One region of the Cellvibrio sp. KY-YJ-3 genome, then DNA from elsewhere that is predicted to be linked to it. Evidence: predicted binding sites of a transcription regulator. Region 1 holds the regulator's gene; each other region holds the start of a gene.
The links. The regulator PhoB, encoded in region 1, activates phosphate uptake and scavenging genes when phosphate is short. The targets are predictions, from matches to a motif close to TGTCATAAANNTGTAACA.

Region 1 (6,890 bases):
ATGAGTCTAAAATGACAACGTTGTATTTGGCGAGTCCGACTTTCGGGTTGAGCGGTAGGAGTTTGCGTAGCGCGTTCGAGTTTTGGCAATAATTCGGATTAATTTCGCCAAAAAAGCCTTTGAATTACAGGGTGTGAAAAAATTGTGATGCTGGTCTCACCCTCAAAAGGATGAGACTCCGGTAGTAAATAAGCCTGATGTGCGAATGTCGGTGTAACTATTGCGGCAGTGCAAAGACACAAATAAACATACTGCCCTTGCCTAGTTCACTGGTAATTTTTAATTCGGCGTAATGGCGCATCAGCACGTGTTTCACAATCGCCAAACCCAACCCGGTGCCGCCGGTGCCGCTGTTGCGGCTGGCATCCACACGATAAAAACGCTCGGTCAGGCGCGGAATATGTTGGGCATCAATGCCAGGGCCGTTATCGCTTACCGAAACATAAAAATGTTTCTCGTCCTGCCATAACAGCATGTTGATGCGCCCTTCGGGCTGGGTGTATTTAATGGCGTTAATTACCAGATTGGAAAAGGCGCTGTGCAATTCTTTTTCGTTGCCCTGCAACAATAGCGGGCGCGTGGTGTTGTTGCACACCAGCGTGAGCTGTTGGTTTTTATCCTTGCTTAATACTTCCGCTTCGCTTTTCACAATAGTGAGCAGCTGCTCAATATTAATGGGCTTGTAATTGTGACCCGCCTCAGTGGTTTCGAGTTTGGAAAGCACCAGTAAATCGTTAATCAGCAGCGACATACGCTTGGCTTGCTGCAACATTTGCTGCAGTGGTTTATTCCAGCTCGGGGTGGTGTTGTTATCGGCGAGGGTTTCCACATAGCCGTTTATCACCGTGAGCGGTGTGCGCAATTCATGGGAGACGTTGGCGATAAAATCCTGACGCATTTTTTCCAAGTTGTGCAGTTGGGTCACATCACGCACCACAATCAATCGCTCCATTTTGCCAAACGGGGTGATTTGGAATTGCAGGTGTTTGGAGGGAAAACGCGGCGAGGGAATTTCCAGCGGCTCGCCGTAATTGCCCTCTTCAAAATAGGCGACAAATTTGGGGTGACGCACAAAATTGATGACCGATTGCCCCTGGTCTTTGGTATTCAACCCAAGCATGCGATGGGCGGCGGGGTTCCAGAAATCCAGATGGCCGCGCGCGTCCAGAATGACCAGCCCGTCTTTGAGTGCTGAGCTGATTTCCTGGATGCGTTTGATCACCGCTTGCAGGTTGTCTTTTTCAATGCGTTGATCGCGCTGCAGTTGGTAGATGTTGTCGAACACCTGCCCCCAGATACCACTGGCCTCCGGCGGGTGTTCGCTCTCGCGTTTGAGTAGCCACTGGTTCAAGCGGCGCATTTGCCAGAGCATCCACACAATGTAAATGCCACAGCCGAGTAGCATCCACAGCGCGTAGTTGTCGCTGAAAAAACCAATCAGGCTGCAGGTGGCGAGAATAATCAGAATGCGCTGGAGTTCAGCGCTGAAACCTTTTAACAAGACCTAAACCTCGTGGCACAAAAGCGAGCGCAAAGGGGCGGACAGTCCTGCAAGACCATCGGAGGGAGGGATCCCGACGATGAGCCTCCAGGGATGGATTTACGGCGTGTCTTGCAGGACTGTCCGCCCCTTTGTGCGAATTCAGGGTAATCAGGCTTCGATTCGGGTAGAAAAACGATAGCCGGTACCGCGTACGGTTTGGATCAGGTCTTCGTGACCGTCGATGGTCAGGGCTTTGCGCAGGCGGCGGATATGCACATCGACCGTGCGCTCCTCCACATACACATTGCCGCCCCAGACATGATCCAGCAATTGGCTGCGAGTATAGGCTCTTTCCTGGTGGGTGAGAAAAAACTCCAGCAGGCGATATTCAGTGGGGCCCATATCGACTGACTGATCGTGGATGGTGACGCGGTGGCTGGCGGGGTCCAAACACAGACCCTGTACGGTGATGGGGGCGGCGGAAATCTGTGGGTCGGCACGACGCAATACCGCTTTCAAGCGGGCGACCAATTCACGCGGTGAAAAAGGTTTGGTGATGTAATCGTCGGCGCCAACTTCCAGCCCCTGAATTTTGTTGTCCTCTTCACCTTTGGCGGTGAGCATGATGATGGGAGTATTAGCGGTAACTTCGTCGCGCTTCAGGCGGCGCGCGAGTTCAATACCGCTGGTGCCGGGCATCATCCAATCCAACAGGATCAGGTCGGGTTTTTCGTCGATAATCAGGCCGTGAGCGTCCTGCGCGTTACTGGCTTCCAGCACTTGGTACTCGGCCATCTCCAGTGCCACACGCAACATATCGCGAATGGCGGATTCATCGTCGACGATAAGAATTTTGCGACCAGTCATAATCTTCTGCCTAATAAAACTACGGTAGGCTTCACGTTTCATGAAGCTATTGTTGCAGCTTATTTAATAAGCTCAGTGTTACATATTTATGACAAGTCAGAAAATTGTAGCTGCGTGCAGTCGCGTGGGCTTAGCGCCAGTAATAATCCATAGCTAAACCGGCAAATACCGCCACACCCACCCAGTTGTTATTTAAAAAGGCTTTGAAGCAGGCTTCGCGCGCGCGAAAGCGAATCAGCCATTGTTGATAGGCAAACAAACCACCCGCCACCGTCAAGCCCAGATAATAGAACAGCCCCAGCTCAAAGCGATTGCCCACCAGAATCAGCGCATAGAGCGCCAGGATTTGCAGGATGCCGGTCATCAACCGATCCTGTTCCCCAAACAAGATGGCGGTGGATTTCACGCCGATTTTAAGGTCGTCCTCGCGATCCACCATGGCATAAAAGGTGTCATAAGCTACCGTCCAGAGCACCACGGCGAGGTAAATCAGCCAAATGTTTTCGTGTAGCGAACCGGCCTCGGCCGCATAGGCCATGGGTATTCCCCAGGCAAACGCGGCACCCAATACTACCTGCGGCAAGTGGGTGTGACGTTTCATAAAAGGGTAGCAGAAGGCGAGCAACAGACCGCCGAGGGAGAGTTTGATGGTAAGCGGGTTGGTCATCAGCACTAATGCAAAGGCGATCACGCATAGGCCAATGAATAAAAAAATCGCCTCGCGGCTGGAAACTGCGCCGGTGGCGAGCGGGCGATCTTTGGTGCGCGCGACGCTGCCGTCGATTTTGCGGTCGGCAAAGTCATTGATTACGCAGCCAGCCGCGCGCATCACAATCACACCCAGAGTAAAAATCACCAGATTTTTCACGCTGGGTATGCCTTTGGCTGCCAGCCACAGGCTCCAGAGGGTGGGCCAGAGCAGCAGCAATGTGCCTATGGGGCGATCCATGCGCATCAAGCGCCAGTAGAGCGGCAGTTTTTGCTTGAGTTTGCCCATAAACCCGCTAGTCCCGGCCTTTTTAGCCGCTGTTGTACGCGGTTTTGGCGTATCTGTAGTTGCTGTTTTTGGGCTGGCGGCTTTGGTGCCAGCTGCTTTTGCAGTGGCAGGTTTAGCGGAGCGGCGGGGCGTTTTAGGGGTTGTCATAAGCCGATATTCAAATGTTATTGATTATTGATCGATGGTTTATCCTGCAACAACTGAGCGCAGAGCGCGGGTAAAAACACCTCACTCACCAGCAGCGGTTTCCCATCCAATGCAAACACCGAGCGACGTCCCCAGAGTGAGTTCTGGCGGGCGATACTGGCGTGCACATAGCCATCATCGGCGCTAAAGGCGGCTACTGCAATGGGGCTGCGCCGCAAGTGCGGCTGACTAAACAAAAAGGCGCCGAGTGGACGATTGTGCTGTTTGCGCAGGTGGCGCAATTTACCGCTAAGGCTGGACAGCGGCAGTACACTGCGCGCAAATACCCATGGCTGGTTGCGACCACACAGAATTACCTCGCGGATTAATGCGCGCGCGGGCCGCGCCATGGCGAGTGCTTGTTGTTCTTCACGGCTGGGGAGGGCGAGATATTGACGCAGAACCTCCAAGTGAAACTGGCCTTGGCTGAGCGCAATCAAACGGGCGGTGAGTGAGCCGCTATCATCCAGCCAAGCGCATAAGGCGCGCGGAGGACGGCTTTGGGGCGGCAGCTGTCGGCGTGGGCGCCAGCGGAAACTGCGGTGGGTGGAAGCTATCGCACTGGGCAAAACTATCTCCTCTGCCTGCTGTGAGCGGGCGCAGTTTATCAGCTTGATTCAGAGCGCGGTGGTGAAAAAGCGCCGTCAAGCCTGCCGCAACCGCCTGCAAGCAGGTAAACTCGCGGCTTGATACCCTAAAGGAGAAGCATTATGCATAAGACCGATATAGTTGTTGCCCTGGCCAATACGACTGACCTGGGCGTAAATAAAGCGGATTTGGTGGTCTCGGCGTTTATTGAGCAGATCACCAATGCCTTGGCGCGCGGTGAGTCGGTAGCGCTGCTGGGTTTTGGCAGTTTTAATGTGAGCGAGCGCGCCGCGCGTGAAGGCCGCAATCCGCAGACGGGTGCCACTATCCAAATCGCCGCCAGCAAAACCGTCACCTTTAAAGCGGGCAAAGCGTTGAAAGACGCCGTTAACGAATAATTTTTTCCCTGTTCATCCCCTCTGCGGCGGTTCGCTGCCGCAGTCATCTACCCTCGATACCCAATAATTCCAAGAGGTTTTCCTATGTCACTGACTAACAAGATTCTGCTCGGCATGCTGTTGGGCATTGTAGTTGGGGTAGTGTTTAACCTGATTTTAGGGGTAGATGAAGCGAATAAGGTTCCAGCAACGCAACTGGGGCAATGGTTGCAGACGGTTGTAATCAATGGCCTGTTGGATGCGATTGGCCAGGTATTTGTTGCCTCGCTCAAGTTATTGGTTGTTCCGCTGGTATTTGTCTCGCTGGTCTGCGGTGCGGCTTCGCTGGGCGGGCACAGCCGTATGGGTGCACTGGCGACCAAAACCATGGCGCTCTATTTGTTGACTACTGCGCTCGCGATTGCATTGGCGATGGGCGTGGCGGTAATAGTCCAGCCCGGTGGTGATGTGGATATGGCTTTGGCCAGCAACTACGCGGCACCTGAAGCCCCCTCGATTAAAGAGACCTTTGTCAGTATTTTCCCCAGCAACCCGATTCAAGCCATGGCTGAAGGCAATATGCTGCAAGTCATTGTGTTTTCGATTCTGTTTGGTGTGGCCATAGCGCGCACCGGCGGGACTATTGGCAGCAACATGAGCACCTTCTTTGAGAACCTCAATGAGGTGGTGTTAAAGATGGTGATGTTGTTGATGCAGTTGGCACCCTATGGTGTGTTTTGCCTATTGGTCAAACTGTTTGCCTCGCTGGGTTTTGGTGCCATTCTCGATCTCGCCAAGTATTTTTTTACGGTGTTATTTGTATTGCTGCTGCACGGTTTGGGCGTCTACGGCCTGCTGCTGAAAACCCTGAGCGGCTTAGGCCCGCTGATTTTCCTGCGCAAAATGTGGAAGGTGATGGTATTTGGTTTCAGTACTGCCTCCAGCAATGCCACCCTCCCGGTGACCATGCGCACGGTGGAGCACGATTTGGGGGTGGACAACAAAGTGGCCAGCTTTTCGGTACCTCTGGGCGCCACTATTAACATGGATGGCACCGCCATCATGCAGGGCGTGGCCACTGTATTTATCGCCCAGGCCTACAACATCGATATTGGTCTGATGGGTTATCTAATGGTGATACTCACCGCCACTCTTGCCTCGGTCGGCACCGCCGGTGTGCCCGGTGTTGGTCTGGTGACTCTGGCGATGGTATTGCAATCGGTGGGGTTGCCGGTGGAAGGCATTGCGTTGATTATCGGCGTGGATCGCTTTTTGGATATGGTGCGCACCGCCGTGAATATTACCGGCGATGCGGTTGTTTCAGTAATTGTCGCCAAAAGTGAAGGCATGCTCGACGAGACACGCTTTAACGATATGACCCTTAACGCCGAAACCGACCCTGTCTAGTGGCGGGTGGCGGTTTCGTCGTCATCCAGATCAAACTCCACGCTGATGGAAAGATCCTCCACCAGACAGGGCCAGCGCTCCAGTTCCTGTTGCCAGCCCTTCACTTTGTGAGTAAGCACATAGTCTTCGATGTGCTCGCCCGTAAACCCCTGTTCATCCAGAAGCAATTCGGCTGAAAAGAGCACCGCCTGATCCAATTCATTGGCAAAGGGCTCGCCAATTAATTCATGGGCAATCACATTGGCGAGAGTCATATCCATCGGCGCTAGCGGAATGCCACTTTTTGCCATAAAGCGATCATTCACTTCCTCCAGCAAACGATGCGCAAGGTAAGCTTCGTCAAGCAGCGCCTGCAGTTGGCTATGCGGGTCCACAATTGACGGTGGCGATAAAAAGTAATCACTGGCGATTTTCAGCAGTGGCTTAACATCCTCGTAGATGCCCGCTTCCTGCGCCATGGTGCGGATCGCATCGATAAAATCGGGCACGTGTTTGATGTAGCGCACCACAAAATCGGCGAGCTTTTTGGTGGCCTTATCGGCCGGTAATTTAATGGCGTTATGCAGGTGCCCTTTGCGGCACTCCACAAATTCGAGCAATTTGCCTGACGCGGAATCCTGCTCCTGCGCTTGGCGAATCAGCTGGCGAATGGGATTCAAGGGGTCATTCATGGTGCCCGTGTACTGGTTATAGGTGATCACATTTATTGTCCTTCGCGGCGCCTACTTCAACGAGTGGCGATTTAAAAGTAAACCATGGCAGTACAAACGCAAGTGAGTCTTAATAACGTCTTTTTATAAGAATTGGCAGAACTGCGTAAATTCACCTGAATACCCTTGGGGTATTCAGGTTAGTGCTTGTTTTATATAGAAATTAGAATGCACCCGAGAGTTTCAGGCGCAGGCTATTGTCGATGTCGCCACTAAAATATTGTTGGAATTGCAGGCTCAAATCCAGGCGGCCAAGGGTTTGACCTATACCTATT
Region 2 (6,890 bases), 310 kb from region 1:
TTATTGGCCGCTGCCATCGGCAGTATTGCCTTGACCAGCCTTTCTGTTTTTTCCCAAAACACTGTTGCCCAAACTAGCGCCGTACAAAATGATCTGCTCGAAGAAGTGGTCGTGCAGGGTAGTTACAGCAGAAGTTTGCAATCGGCGTTGGACACCAAACGCAATGCAACCGGCGTGGTGGATGCCATCGCCTCGGAAGATATAGGCAAATTCCCCGCACAAAATATCGCGGAAGCTTTGCAGCGCGTGACCGGTGTGGCAGTGGTGCGCGACCGTGGCGAAGGTGTGTATGTGCGGGTGCGTGGTCTGGGTTCCAACTTCCAAGTGACCAGCCTCAATAGTCGCGCCATGGCGGTCAACGAAAACGTGCGCACCTCCGGGCAGTTCGGTCGCCAGTTCCGTTTTGACACTTTACCTGCCGAGCTGGTCTCCAGCGTGGAAGTGATCAAAAGCCCCACCGCCGATTTGGATGAAGGCGCCATCGGCGGCACGGTCAATATCAAAACCTTCAAGCCGCTGGATTTGGACGGCAGCAAATACACCGGCTCGCTGCAAGCCAGCCACTCTGAATTAGCCGATAAAACTGACCCGCGTCTGTCCGGTTTGGCGAGTTGGAGCAACAGCGACAGCACCTTTGGCGCGCTGGTTTCCGCCGCTTACGCCGAGCGCAGTGTGCGTCAGGATCGCTCGCTCAACTTTGGCTGGACCCAATCCGCTGGCATAGATACTGACGGCGATGGCACAGTGGATTCCGGCCCCATCATCACCCCCGGCGGCATTCGCCCCACCCTGGAATTGGAAGACCGCGAGCGCGTGGGTATAGCCTCCGCCTTGCAATGGCGCCCGAGTGACATAGCCGAAGTTAACTTCGATATTTTCTACGTTGACCAAACAGTGAACTACGACGAGTTCACCTACAGCGCGGATTACAACCTCAACAAACTTACCCCCGGTTCGGCGGTGATCCGCAATGGCGCCTTGATTGGCGGCTCCACCACCGATGGCGCAGTGCAAATCGGCCGCGAAAGTTCGGGCATCAACGATGAAAATCTGGCGTTGGGCTTAAACGGCGCGCTCTATCTGGGCAACTGGAAACTCTCCGGCGACCTGTTCCACTCCACCGCCGACAGTGAAGACGCCGACCCGATTATCCGCACCCGTTTCCGTCGCACCAGCGGCGTGGCCTTTGATTTCTACTTCCCCAAAGTGGATGGCGACTCGGTACCCAGCATCACCTATCAAAACGCCGACTTGACCGACCCCGAGCAGTGGTTGGGGCGCCGTTTGGAATGGCGCACAATTCGCGCGGAAGACGAAGAGCAGGCGCTTAAGTTTGATGCCGAGCGCGAGCTGAATGTCGCCGGCCTCACCAAATTCACCACTGGCATCAAACTGCGTGAGCGTTCGCGCAACTATGACCGCCGCGACTTGGTGTTGATCAATGGCATTGAAGGTGAAGTGTTTGACGAGAGCTACTTTGAACCCTTCCCGGTGAGCGTTTTCCTCGGCGATGCCAAAGGCGAATTCCCCACCCTGTGGCTGGTGCCGGACGAAAGTAAATTCTGGAGCAACTACCCCAGCGCGACCGACTTGGCAGCGCCCCTGTCCTCGGGCGATTTGCGCAACTCCTACCGCATCGAAGAGACCATCACCTCGGCCTATGGGATGGTGGATATGGAGCACCAGCTGGGCGGTTTGCCGCTCAAGGGTAATGTCGGTGTGCGCGTCGCCCAAACTGAACAGACCTCTTCCGGTCATGCGTCTGTAGGCGGTGTGACTACGCCGGTGAGCTTTGACGAGGACTATACCGATGTGCTGCCCTCGGCCAACTTCACCCTCAACTGGACGGACGATTTGCTCACCCGCGCTGCCGTGGCCAAGGTAATTACCCGCCCGGATCTGCAAGACATGGCGCCGCGCCTGACCTTTAACTCCGGTGACGTCAACACCGCCAGTGGCGGCAACCCGCTGCTCAACCCCTTTGAAGCCTGGCAGTACGACCTGACGCTGGAATGGTATCTGGACAAGGTAACCGCGCTCTCGGCCGGTATTTTCTACAAGGATATTGACACCTTTATCCAAACCCAAAAGTCGGATTTGCTGTTCAACGGCGTGGTCTATGAACTCAGCTCCAAGGTCAACGGCTCCAACGCCGAAGTGACCGGGATGGAAGTGGCTTATCAACAGGTATTTGACCAACTGCCCGCGCCGTTTGACGGCTTGGGTCTGCAGGCCAACTACACCTGGACCGACTCTAGCGCCGTCTATGTGGACAACGACAAATCGGTCAAAGGCGAGTTGGAAGATGTCGCCAAAAACAGCTACAACATCACCGCCTTTTATGAAAAGGACGGCTTCGGTCTGCGCCTGAGCTACAGCTGGCGCGATGGTGTGTTGAACCAGATTGGCACCAACAGCCTCGCCTCGGAAAACAAAGCGGAGTTCGGCACCCTGGATTTAAGCGCGTCTTATGACCTGTCGGACAATGTCACGGTATTTGTGGAAGGTATCAACATCACCGACCAAGCCCAGCAGGATTTTGTGCAGGGCGATGAATTCCGCAGTTATACCGACTACGGCAGCACCTATTCCTTGGGGGTGCGCGCCAGTTTCTAAGCCATTCGTCACTCCTGCGAACGCAGGAGTCCAGAGGCATTTTATGGATACCCGCGTTCGCGGGTATGACGAAGTTTGCATTTCCCAATTTCAGGCTTGGCAGTCATTTCAGCTCGGCCTTTTTTTGGTGCTGTGCTTGGTTGTCATCTAATAGTCATATTTTTGCGTCAAAAACAGCGCTGGTTTTCCAATGTCTGTTATTTACTTTTGTGGATGTTTTTTTATGCGTTTAACCCGTCGTCACTTTCTTAAAAATGCCAGCGCTACCGCCATCGCACTGGGCGGCCTGCGCAGTTTGCAACTGCAGGCACAGGTCTACGCCCAAGACCCGGTTTACGGGATCGATAAAGTCGGCCAGCTGCTGGCCGACCCGGCGGGCATTCTCAATTTGCCGCGCGATTTCAGTTACAAAATTATCGCCCGCACCGGCGACCGCATGAGCGATGGGTTGATTACCCCCAGCGCGATGGACGGTATGGCCGCCTTCCCGCTGCCGGGTGATCTGAGCAAATGCATTCTGGTGCGCAACCACGAACTGGATTCCGTGGGCGAGGAAATTGATGCCTTCGGCGGCGATAAGGATTTGGCGCGCAAACATGTCGGCCGCAAAGGTTACGACAGCTTCGGCGGTCTGCCCGTCAATGGCGGCACCAGCACCCTGGTTTACAGCCATCGCAGCCAGCGGGTGGAGCGCAGTCACCTGAGTTTGGTGGGCACCGCACGCAACTGTGCCGGTGGCGCCACGCCTTGGGGCAGTTGGCTCAGCTGTGAGGAGACGCTGGTCGGCAAAGCCCAGGGCTACGGCCGCGAACACGGCTATATCTTTGAAGTGCCGTCACTCGGCAAGGGCTTGGTCGACCCGGTGCCGCTCAAGGATATGGGGCGTTTTGTACACGAAGCGGCGGCGGTCGATAGCACCAACGGCATTGTGTACCTCTCGGAAGATACGGATCGCAGCCTGTTTTACCGCTTTATCCCCAAAACCCCGGGCAAACTGGCGGAGGGCGGACAGCTGCAAGCCTTGGTCATTCGCGGCTGGCCGAGTGCCAATACCCGCAACTGGCCGGAAGACGCGCAGGACAAGAATGCGCAACCCGTTGCTATGCGCCAGCGCTTTGAATGCGAGTGGATCGACCTGGAGAATGTCACCTCCCCCGAGGGTGATTTGAATACTCGCGGTGAAGCCAAAGGCGCGGCGATTTTTGCACGCGGCGAAGGTCTGGCTTTTGCCCTGCGCGACGACAAAACCCGCGAAGTACTCTTTGCGGCGACTGGTGGCGGCCCGCTCAAAATCGGCCAGGTGTGGCGCTATCAGCCCAGCGCGTTTGAAGGCACGGCGCGCGAAACAGAGCAGCCGGGGGTGATGGAATTAGTCTATGAAACCCACAACCGTGCCATTTTGGAATCCTGCGACAACATCGCCGTGGCACCCTGGGGCGACCTGATCATCTGCGAAGACAGCTACTCGGAAAACCCGGATACGGTGAACTACCTGCGCGGCCTCACTCCGGACGGGCGCATCTACACCCTCGCGATGAACGCCCACCCCGACAAAGGTGAATTCTGTGGCGCCTGTTTCTCCCCCGACGGCACTACGCTGTTCGTCAACATCCAACGCCCCGGCTTCACCCTCGCCATCACCGGCCCCTGGGGCAACCTGCGCAGCCGCGCCAAGGGGATTGATAAGTTGGGCTAATTCCCTTTGATATCAGGTTCAGAGTTTAAAGCTAACACCCACCCAAAAACTGCGCCCGTAATGGGTGTAACCAGCGAATTCGCCATCCAACACACTTTCCCACTGGGCGGCGTTGGTGAGGTTGGTGGCGTCCATGCTGAGGCTGAGATTGGAATTCAGCTGCCAGCTCAGGTGCATGTCCAGGGTGCCGAAAGCTTCTATGTTTTGTGCCGCGAGGTTACTGCTGGCGACCTGATTGAGTACTTGATCGCGCCAGCTGTAGTGGGCGCGCCAATGCCAGTGGTCGGTTTCGCGGTAAATTCCCAGGTTAACGCTGTTGCGCGCCACATCGGCGAGCCGGTCGCGGGTGATGTTAGTGCTTGAGTTGTCGCTAGTGCCTGTAGCGGTGCGATAGCTGGCGCGCGTCCAGGTGTGGGTGTAATTGGCGTTTACACCCCAGTGTTGCAGTGGTTCGGGCAGGGTTTGTTGCCACGCGAGTTCGATGCCGGCGATGTCGGCGCGGGCGCCATTGTCGGGGCGGGTGAGTTCGTAGGCAGTGCCGTTAATCACTTGTGTGCGGGTGCTGGTTTGGAAGAAATTATCCAGGTTTTTGGCAAATATCCCTGCCGATAACAGCATTTTTTCGGCAGGGTAGTATTCCAGTGCGCTGTCCCATTGCCAGCCGGTGACGGGTTTTAATTCCGGGTTGCCGCCGGTGGCGGTGGCTATGTCGCCGGAGTTGAGGGTGAGCCTTGGCGCCAGATCCTGAAACTCGGGGCGCGCCATCACCTTTGCCAGTGCGGAGCGCCAGAGTAATTGTTCATCCAACTCTACCACCAGATTTGCAGCTGGCAGCAGTTGCCTATAGGTCTGCTGATAGCGCTGCTCGTTGGTCGCGGTTTGTACGCCGCTCTGTGCCTGTTGGTCGGTTGCCACCAAGCGCAATCCTATATCGCCGCGTAGCGGCCAGCGGCCTTGGCTGGCATCCAAATTCAGCTGGAGATAAAGCGCGTGGCTGTCCTCTCTAATGCGGTAGCTATTTTGTAAGTCCTCGTTGCTTAAGGAGGATTGATAAAACGCTTGTTCATCAACACCTTGCCAAAATTTTTCCGCCTTGGGCACCAACCAGTTGTGGGGCAGGCGGCGGGTATTGCCCAAAAAGTCAGCGACCGGCAGGGCGACAAAATAGTCGCTGGGGAAATAAACGCCGGTTATGCCTTCGCTCACGAGGCGATCCTTGCGCCAGTAGTCGCGGCTGTGGCGGCGCCAGTGCAGGCCTAGGTCCAGGCTGTGCCAGAGCGGGTGATCGAGTGTGCGGGTGCTATCCAGCTTGAGCGCATTGTCGCTGTCTGTGCTGCGGGTGCTGCGCCATTCCAGGCGGCGGCCGGGGAAATTGCCGGGGTCGAGCAGGTTTATATTCTGGTAATCAATCTGCGGTAGTGCGTTGGTGGCGGTGTAATCAAAACTGAAACTGACATCCCGGGTGCGGCGCAGGCGGGTGCGTTTCACCGCCTCTGGGTTGCCGCTGCTGGCGCGGCTGTTCACCCAACTGGTGCTGAGTTGCCAGTCGTCGCCCTGCCAGCCGAGGGCGATATCCAGCATGCGATTGTTATCTTCCAAGCCGGCAGATTCGTGGCCGATTTGCACTGAGCCGGTGTCGGTGCTGCCCGCGACCAAGGCATTGCCGCGGGTTTGCAGGGTATCGTTCAGCAATCCCTCGCTGTCATAGTCGGCGCTGTAGCTGTATTCCTGATAATCGATCTGCTGGTGCAGCTGCAGCCAGTGCACATCCAACTGCCAGGATTCGTTGGGGTGCCACTGCAAGCTGCTGCTCAACCCCAAGCGTTCACGCCGTTCCAGTTCCAGGGTGGGGCGCACCCCGGCGGGGGTGACTAACATGTCGCGGTCGCCCCCTGTTGGCAATTGGTTTACAGATAGGTGCTGCCAGCGGAAGTTGAGTGCGCGATCCTGTCGCAAATGGCGTTGGTTGTAAGCGCCTGCGAGAGTAAAACCTAGCGTTCGGTCGCCGTTGACCCAGTTGCCCAGCGCCGCCAACTTGGGGCGCCAATCGCCCACTAGCTCGGCGCTGTTGGCGCTTGCACTCAGGCTCAGGCGCGGCTCTCCAATCCTCAGCGGCGCAAAGGAGCGGATATCCACACTGCCGCCAATTGCACCTTCTTCATCGCCCGCCGCTGTGCTTTTGCGCACATCAACCCCGGCCACCAACTCGGCGGGGAAGGTGTCGTAGTGGAAGCGGCGCCCGTACTGCTCGGAGTTGCGTACATTTTCGTTCACCGTGAGCGGGTGGCCATTCAGGCTGACGCGATTGAATTGGGTGGGTAGGCCGCGAATGCTTAAAAACAGCGCCTCGCCGCGGTCGCGCACCACCGAAATACCGGGGCTGCGCTGAATCGCCTCGGCAATATTGTGGGCGGGGAATTTGGCGATATCCTCGGCGAAAATGCTCTCCATGAAGCGATTATTGCGGCGTTTCTGATCGATGGCTGTCTGCTGGTTTTTGCTGTAACTGCCTAGCACCAACAGCTGCTCCACAGTTTGCGTTGTGCTGGTTGGTACTGCCGGTGGCACAGGGGTGATG
Region 3 (6,890 bases), 1.4 Mb from region 1:
GCTGATGGCAGAGGCCTTTATGGGTTACGTATTACCCTGGGGTCAAATGTCATACTGGGGTGCACAGGTAATCGTATCCTTGTTTGGTGCAATTCCTGTCGTCGGTGAAGGATTGGTGGAGTGGATCCGCGGCGACTACCTTATTTCTGGTATTACCCTGAACCGTTTCTTCGCGTTGCACGTTGTGGCGTTGCCGATTGTATTGCTGGCACTGGTAGTGATGCATATCCTGGCGCTGCACGAGGTGGGTTCAAATAACCCCGATGGTGTTGAAATTAAAAAGAACAAAGATGAAAACGGCATCCCGCGCGACGGCGTCCCTTTCCATCCTTTCTACACAGTGCATGATTTGGTTGGTATCACTGTTTTCTTGTTTGCTTTCTGTTTCATCATGTTCTTCATGCCGGAAATGGGTGGCTTCTTCCTGGAGTATGCCAACTTTGAAGAAGCGAATAACCTGAAAACACCGACCCACATTGCACCCGTCTGGTACTTCACACCTTTCTACGCGGTGTTGCGTGCAGTGACTTTGCAAATCGAACTTGGGCCAATGGTATTGACGGCAAAACTGCTTGGTTTTGTGGCGATGGGCGCAGCGATTGCACTCCTGTTTGTATTGCCCTGGTTTGATCGCAGCAAGGTTAAATCCATGCGCTACCGCGGTCATATTCCGCGTGTGATGTTAATTGCTTTCGCAGCTATGTTCGTGATCTTGGGTTATCTGGGGGTTAAGGCACCTACCGACGGCAGAACCTTGTTGTCGCAAATCGCTACTACCTTCTATTTCGCTTACTTTCTGACTATGCCAGTTTGGACAACTACTAGCCCGGAAAAAGCCAAGTCCATGGCGTCATGGATTGTGTGCGGTGTTTTTGCCGTCATCTTCGCCTGGATGGGAGTTGATTACATTGGTGGGGATGTGCCTGCATTATTGTTGGTTCTCTGCTTCGCATTAGCAGCAATTTTTGCAGTATTGCCTTTACTGGCAGCACGCGATAAAGACTTGGTTGAACCGACCCGTACCCAAGCGAAAGGTTTGCCTGCGATTGTTGTGCTTGGTGGTTTTGCGCTGTTCCTGATTCTGATGATTGTGCCCATCAAAGCGGTCGCAGCAGGTGGGGCATTTGCCTGCGGTGCCATACCTTGCGACAAGATGGAGCCGGATTTGCATAACAAAGAATCCTTGCAAAGTGGTGCCAAATACTTCATCAACTACTGCATGGGCTGCCATTCTGCCAAGTTTTCACGTTACGAGCGTGTTGCGGATGACTTGGATATTCCGCACAACTTGATGGAAGAAAATCTCATTTTCAGTGGTCAGCGTATCGGTCAGCTGATGGAAATTGCGATGAAGCCACAGCAATCCAAAGTCTGGTTTGGTGTGGCACCGCCGGATTTGACACTGGTAGCGCGCTCGCGTTCGCCAGAGTGGTTGTACACTTACCTGCGCAACTTCTACAAGGATGATACCCGTCCTTGGGGTGTCAACAACCGCGTATTTCCTAATGTTGGTATGCCGCACGTGCTCATTGGTCCGCAAGGGCTGCTGGAATGCGGTGCCGGTCCTAAACTGAATCACCATGGTGGCGCGGCGCGTAACGACTTGGGTGAAGTGGAAATGGATGAGCATTGCGGTGCATTGGTCGAGGGCAAGGTAAAGGGTACTATGACTACTGCCGAGTTTGATCAAGCGATGTATGATCTGGTGAATTTCCTCGAGTATGTAGCTGAGCCTGCGGCAGTTAAGCGCGAAGCGATTGGTTATTACGTATTAGGTTTTCTGATTATTCTGTTTATCTTTGTTTACTTCCTGAACCGCGAGTTCTGGAGAGAGATTCACTGATCGCAGTAAATAACAGCGGAAAGGGCGACTTAGGTCGCCCTTTTTGTTTGAGCTCTTGGCAAAACAAGGTAAATTGCAATTTGTTTAGCCCTGATCAGACCAAGGAAACACTTATGTCCATGACGTCCAGTCGCCCTTATTTTTTACGTGCCGTCTATGAATGGATTTTAGATAACAACTGCACGCCACATATTTTGGTTGATGCGCATGTGACCGGTACCCAAGTACCGCAGCAACACGTTAACAAGGAGGGACAAATTATTCTGAATATCTCCCCTTCGGCGATTAAAGATTTTTTTATGGATAATACTGCCGTATCGTTTAATGCGCGCTTTAGTGGGGTGGTCAATAATCTCTATATTCCCTGTGGTGCAATTTTAGGAATTTATGCTCGTGAAAATGGGCAGGGTATGATGTTCGAGCCGGAAGTTAATCCTGCACCGCCGCCACCCAGTGGGCCGACTCCTGTGTCGACGGGAGGCGGTTCTGTACCCTCGGGGGACACTCCTCCCGCCAAACGACCGGGCTTGCGCGTGGTTAAATAAATCGTCTCGTTTTTGATGTTCACAAACACCAGCTTCGGCTGGTGTTTTTGTTTTGGGTGGCGGTATAACCCTGGTTTGGCTGTATGACATTTGTGCGACACATTTGTGACAAAAATTTCCTCCGGTCACATAACTGTCATATTTGCTGGGTAAAGTAAGTCTCACTGAAGGGACAACTCTTCACAGGTAGACACACTATTTATTACTCATGTAATCACAGATGGAGCGCTCTATGAACGCTATGAAAATTATGAAGGGGTTGGTTCTTGCCGGCTCTATGGTTTGTGCTACTGCATTGCAGGCTGCAATTGATCCAGCGCTGCCAGAGTACAAGGCGACCACTGGCGTATCAGGTAACGTCAACTCAATCGGTTCTGACACACTCAACAACCTGATGACCCTTTGGGCTGAAGATTTCAAAAAGTGGTATCCCAACGTCAATATCCAGATTCAAGGTGCTGGTTCTTCAACTGCACCACCGGCCTTAACCGAAGGTACTGCTAACTTCGGGCCTATGAGCCGCGCGATGAAAACCGAGGAAATCCAGGCGTTTGAAGCCAAGCATGGCTACAAACCCACCGCTGTACCGGTAGCGATTGACGTACTTGCAGTTTACGTAAACAAAGACAACCCGATCGAAGGTTTAAGTATTCCTCAAGTTGATGCCATTTTCTCGGCAACCCGCAAATGTGGTGGTGCCAAAGACCTGACTCGTTGGGGTGATGTGGGGTTGACCGGTGCATGGGCAAATCGTGATTTCACCATGTACAGCCGCAATGCCGTTTCTGGTACTTATGGTTACTTCAAAGATGAAGCCCTGTGTAAAGGTGATTTTAAATCCAACATTCTCGAGCAACCAGGTTCTGCATCTGTAGTCCAGGGTGTGTCTGAATCGATCAACGGTATTGGTTACTCAGGTATTGGCTACATCACTTCAGGTGTGCGCGCCGTGCCTCTGTCCAAGAAAGATGGGCAGCCTTACGTTACTGCCGATGCAACTCACGCGCTGGATGGAACCTATCCGCTGTCACGTGTGTTGTTCATGTATATCAACAAGCATCCGAACCGCCCGCTGGATGCGATTCAGTTAGAGTTTGTGAAGTTGATTCTTTCCAAGCAAGGCCAGGAAACCGTAGTGCGCGATGGTTATATCCCACTGCCTGCGTCAATGGCCAACAAAGCACTGGCTGAATTGCAGAAGTAATCAGCGCGCGCCTGGATTTTCTTGTGTTACCCATAAAAACGCCGACTTGTTCGGCGTTTTTTTATAGACAGAGCCAGGGTAAATATGACAGTCAGATGACAGTTTCGGGTTTTTGTAACAAAAGTGTCATCTTTGATTGTTAGGATTCTTGCGCCAGACGATAAAACAGGTGAGTAGACCATGTCCGAACCCATTACAGCGGCAAAGCCAATCCAGAGCCTGATGCCCAATCGCGAGCAGCGCAGCAAGTTGCGCAACATTCGCAAATTTAAAGACCAGCTATCGCGCTACGGGGTGATGTCTGCCGGACTCGCGGTAGTATTTTCACTCGGTTTAATTTTCTTTTATCTATTCTCCGAAATTGCTCCCTTGTTTCGTGGTGCCTCGGTTGAACCCTTGCACAGCTACACGCCCGCCCAGTTGCAACAGCAGGCCTCCGACCCGACTGAATACCTCACGCTGGAACGCTACGAAGAAATTGGCGCCAGTTTCAAGCGTAGCGGCGCAGTGCATTTTTTTAATGTCAGCGATGGCAGCCAAGTGCTTAATGCCCAGATATCGCGCGCCGCTGATGTGAGTTTTACCAGTATGGCGACCAGTACGCCTGATTACGGTCTGGTTGCTTATGGTTACAGCAATGGCCAGGTATCAATAACCAAAGCCAATTACGCGCTCAGTTATCCAAACGATAAACGCCAAATCACACCGAGTTTGGTGTATCCCTTGGGTGATTCTCCCTTAACCCTGGATGACCAAGGCGCAGCGCTTACCCAGCTAGCCGTACAAGAGACTTCCAGCGGTATTTTATTAGCGGCCATGACGGCAGATGAGCGTCTACTGCTCGCTATTTTTAGCAGCAGTCAAAATATGATTACCGGGGAAGTCAGTATCAGTCAGGAAGTGATAGCGCTTCCCTCGCTTCCAAATGGCAGTAAGCCCGTATCTATGCAGATTGATAGCGGTGCCCAGCATTTAGTGATTGCTACAGATCAGTCGCAATTATTGCTCTACAGCATCATCAACCCTAGCGCTATAAAAGTTCAGGCACCAGTGGCTATTGCTGATGGCAAAGTGACCCGTATGGAGTTTTTGGTGGGAACTGCCTCGCTCATTATTGGCACCGACAAGGGAGCCCTCAGCCAATGGTTTCTGGTTCGCAACCCCGACAACATTTATGAATTGAAATATGTACGTGGTTTTGAGGCGTTGGATGGCGCCATCACCCGTATCACACCTGAGCATGCGCGTCGCGGTTTCTGGGCTGGCGACGACAAAGGCAATATCGGTATTTACTACGCTACCTCCCAGCGCACCTTATTAATTGAGTCGGTGAGTGATAAACCTATTCAGCAGCTTGCTATTTCTCCCATTCACAATCGCAGCTTGTGGTTGGATGACGCTAATAACCTGAGTGTGGCCGATGTCTGGAACAAACACCCCGAGGTTTCTTTCAGCTCGCTCTGGAAAAAAGTGTGGTACGAAGGGCGCGATGCACCGGAATACATTTGGCAGGCATCATCGGGCAGCGATAATTTTGAACCTAAAATGAGTTTTGTTCCGCTTTCTATCGGCACGTTGAAAGCTGCATTTTTCGCGATTCTGTTTGCGGTACCTTTGGGGGTGATGGGGGCAATTTATACCGCCTATTTTATGACGCCCAAATTGCGCGGCATTGTTAAACCCACTATCGAAATTATGGCTGCATTGCCCACTGTTATTTTAGGTTTCCTCGCAGGTTTGTGGCTCGCACCGTTTATCGAAAATCATTTGCCAGCAATATTCAGTATTTTGATTTTATTGCCGATTATTATGCTAATTACGGGCTATCTCTGGAGCCGGTGTCCGGATTCGCTGCGCAACCGCGTACCTGAGGGTTGGGAAGCTGTCATTCTAGTGCTGCCGATTATTCTCACCGTGTGGGCTTGTATCGCCGCCAGCCCTTTAGCGGAGATCTGGTTTTTTGATGGCAGTATGCGTCAGTGGTTTACTGAAAACGGTATTAGCTACAGCCAGCGCAATGCTTTGGTGGTCGGCATAGTAATGGGCTTTGCTGTTATCCCAACAATTTTTTCCATTGCTGAAGATGCGGTGTTCAGTGTGCCCCGCCATTTAACACAGGGCTCATTGGCGCTTGGCGCAACACGCTGGCAGACAGTTGTTGGTGTGGTGTTGCCTACGGCCAGTCCTGGAATTTTTTCCGCGGTGATGATGGGGTTTGGTCGCGCTGTTGGTGAAACCATGATTGTGCTTATGGCTACTGGCAATAGTCCTGTGGTGAATTTCAACATCTTTGAAGGCATGCGCACACTCTCGGCCAACATCGCGGTGGAGTTGCCGGAGACGGCGGTTGCCAGCACCCATTTCCGCGTTTTATTTCTTGCAGCTTTGGTGCTATTGGCATTGACCTTTGTGGTGAACACGCTTGCTGAAGTTATTCGTCAGCGACTGCGTCAACGCTATAGCAATCTGTAATTGATGGTGAATCCGATGAAAAAATTAACGCGTAAAAATAGTTCCTGGTTTAGCAGTGGATCGCCCTGGATATGGCTCAACGGCGGTGCTGTTGCTCTGTGTATGATCATGGTTGTTGGGCTGCTTGGTTTGATTGCAGTGCGCGGATTTGGTCATTTTTGGCCGGCTGATATTTTGCAAACCAGTATTGTTGATCGCAGTGGCCAAACACACATCATTATGGGCGAAGCTGTACGCGATGAAGTGATTCCCGCTGCCGTTGCGCGCGATGGTGGTTATCAAATTGAATCAGACGTTGAATTAATTACTCGCCACCTTTTTAAAATGGGTAATCGCGATATTAGTGGGCGCGATTTTGTGTGGTATCTGGATATTGGCATGAAACCATGGGAGTACCCGGAAAATGCAGTCTCCATTGAACGGCGCGAGTGGGGTAATTTTTACGGTTATCCGGTTGCGATTAAAGAGGGCAACACACTGGTCAGTGAGTTGGGCAGCAAGGATTTTTGGGAGCAATTGGATCAGCGCTTGGCGCGCGCATTGGATTTACATGCGCAAATTCATCGCATTGAAAAAGTCGATATAGGTCGTATCAACAAGCGCATGGATGATTTGCGCCTTGAGCGTCGCGGTTTGGAATTGGATGGTGTAACCGGCACAGCGTTGGCCACTGCCGATGTGAATTTTTCCGAGCGCCGCGCCGCGCTTGAAGCTGAGTATGCGATTATTAAAAAAACGCGTGATGACATATTGGCACAAGCGACCCGCGATAAATTATTGGTGCGCACTGCTGATGGCAAAGAAACCGTTATCGCTTTTGATCATA

Region 2: the regulator PhoB is predicted to act here: its motif matches at 2,758-2,775, upstream of D0B88_RS03165 (alkaline phosphatase PhoX).
Region 3: the regulator PhoB is predicted to act here: its motif matches at 2,482-2,499, upstream of D0B88_RS17405 (PstS family phosphate ABC transporter substrate-binding protein).

The regions. Positions count from the first base shown of each region.
Region 1 is NZ_CP031727.1:1,043,102-1,049,991, forward strand. Features, by position in the region: gene phoR (phosphate regulon sensor histidine kinase PhoR) at 218-1,501, opposite strand; gene phoB (phosphate regulon transcriptional regulator PhoB) at 1,652-2,350, opposite strand; gene ubiA (4-hydroxybenzoate octaprenyltransferase) at 2,481-3,347, opposite strand; gene D0B88_RS04485 (chorismate lyase) at 3,512-4,102, opposite strand; gene D0B88_RS04490 (HU family DNA-binding protein) at 4,244-4,519, shown strand; gene D0B88_RS04495 (dicarboxylate/amino acid:cation symporter) at 4,604-5,905, shown strand; gene D0B88_RS04500 (hypothetical protein) at 5,902-6,606, opposite strand; gene D0B88_RS04505 (hypothetical protein) at 6,779-6,890, opposite strand, start outside.
Region 2 is NZ_CP031727.1:731,510-738,399, reverse strand. Features, by position in the region: gene D0B88_RS03170 (TonB-dependent receptor) at 1-2,616, shown strand, start outside; gene D0B88_RS03165 (alkaline phosphatase PhoX) at 2,840-4,312, shown strand; gene D0B88_RS03160 (TonB-dependent receptor) at 4,331-6,890, opposite strand, start outside.
Region 3 is NZ_CP031727.1:4,103,847-4,110,736, reverse strand. Features, by position in the region: gene D0B88_RS17415 (ubiquinol-cytochrome c reductase) at 1-1,843, shown strand, start outside; gene D0B88_RS17410 (ClpXP protease specificity-enhancing factor) at 1,957-2,388, shown strand; gene D0B88_RS17405 (PstS family phosphate ABC transporter substrate-binding protein) at 2,621-3,592, shown strand; gene D0B88_RS17400 (ABC transporter permease subunit) at 3,773-6,064, shown strand; gene pstA (phosphate ABC transporter permease PstA) at 6,080-6,890, shown strand, end outside.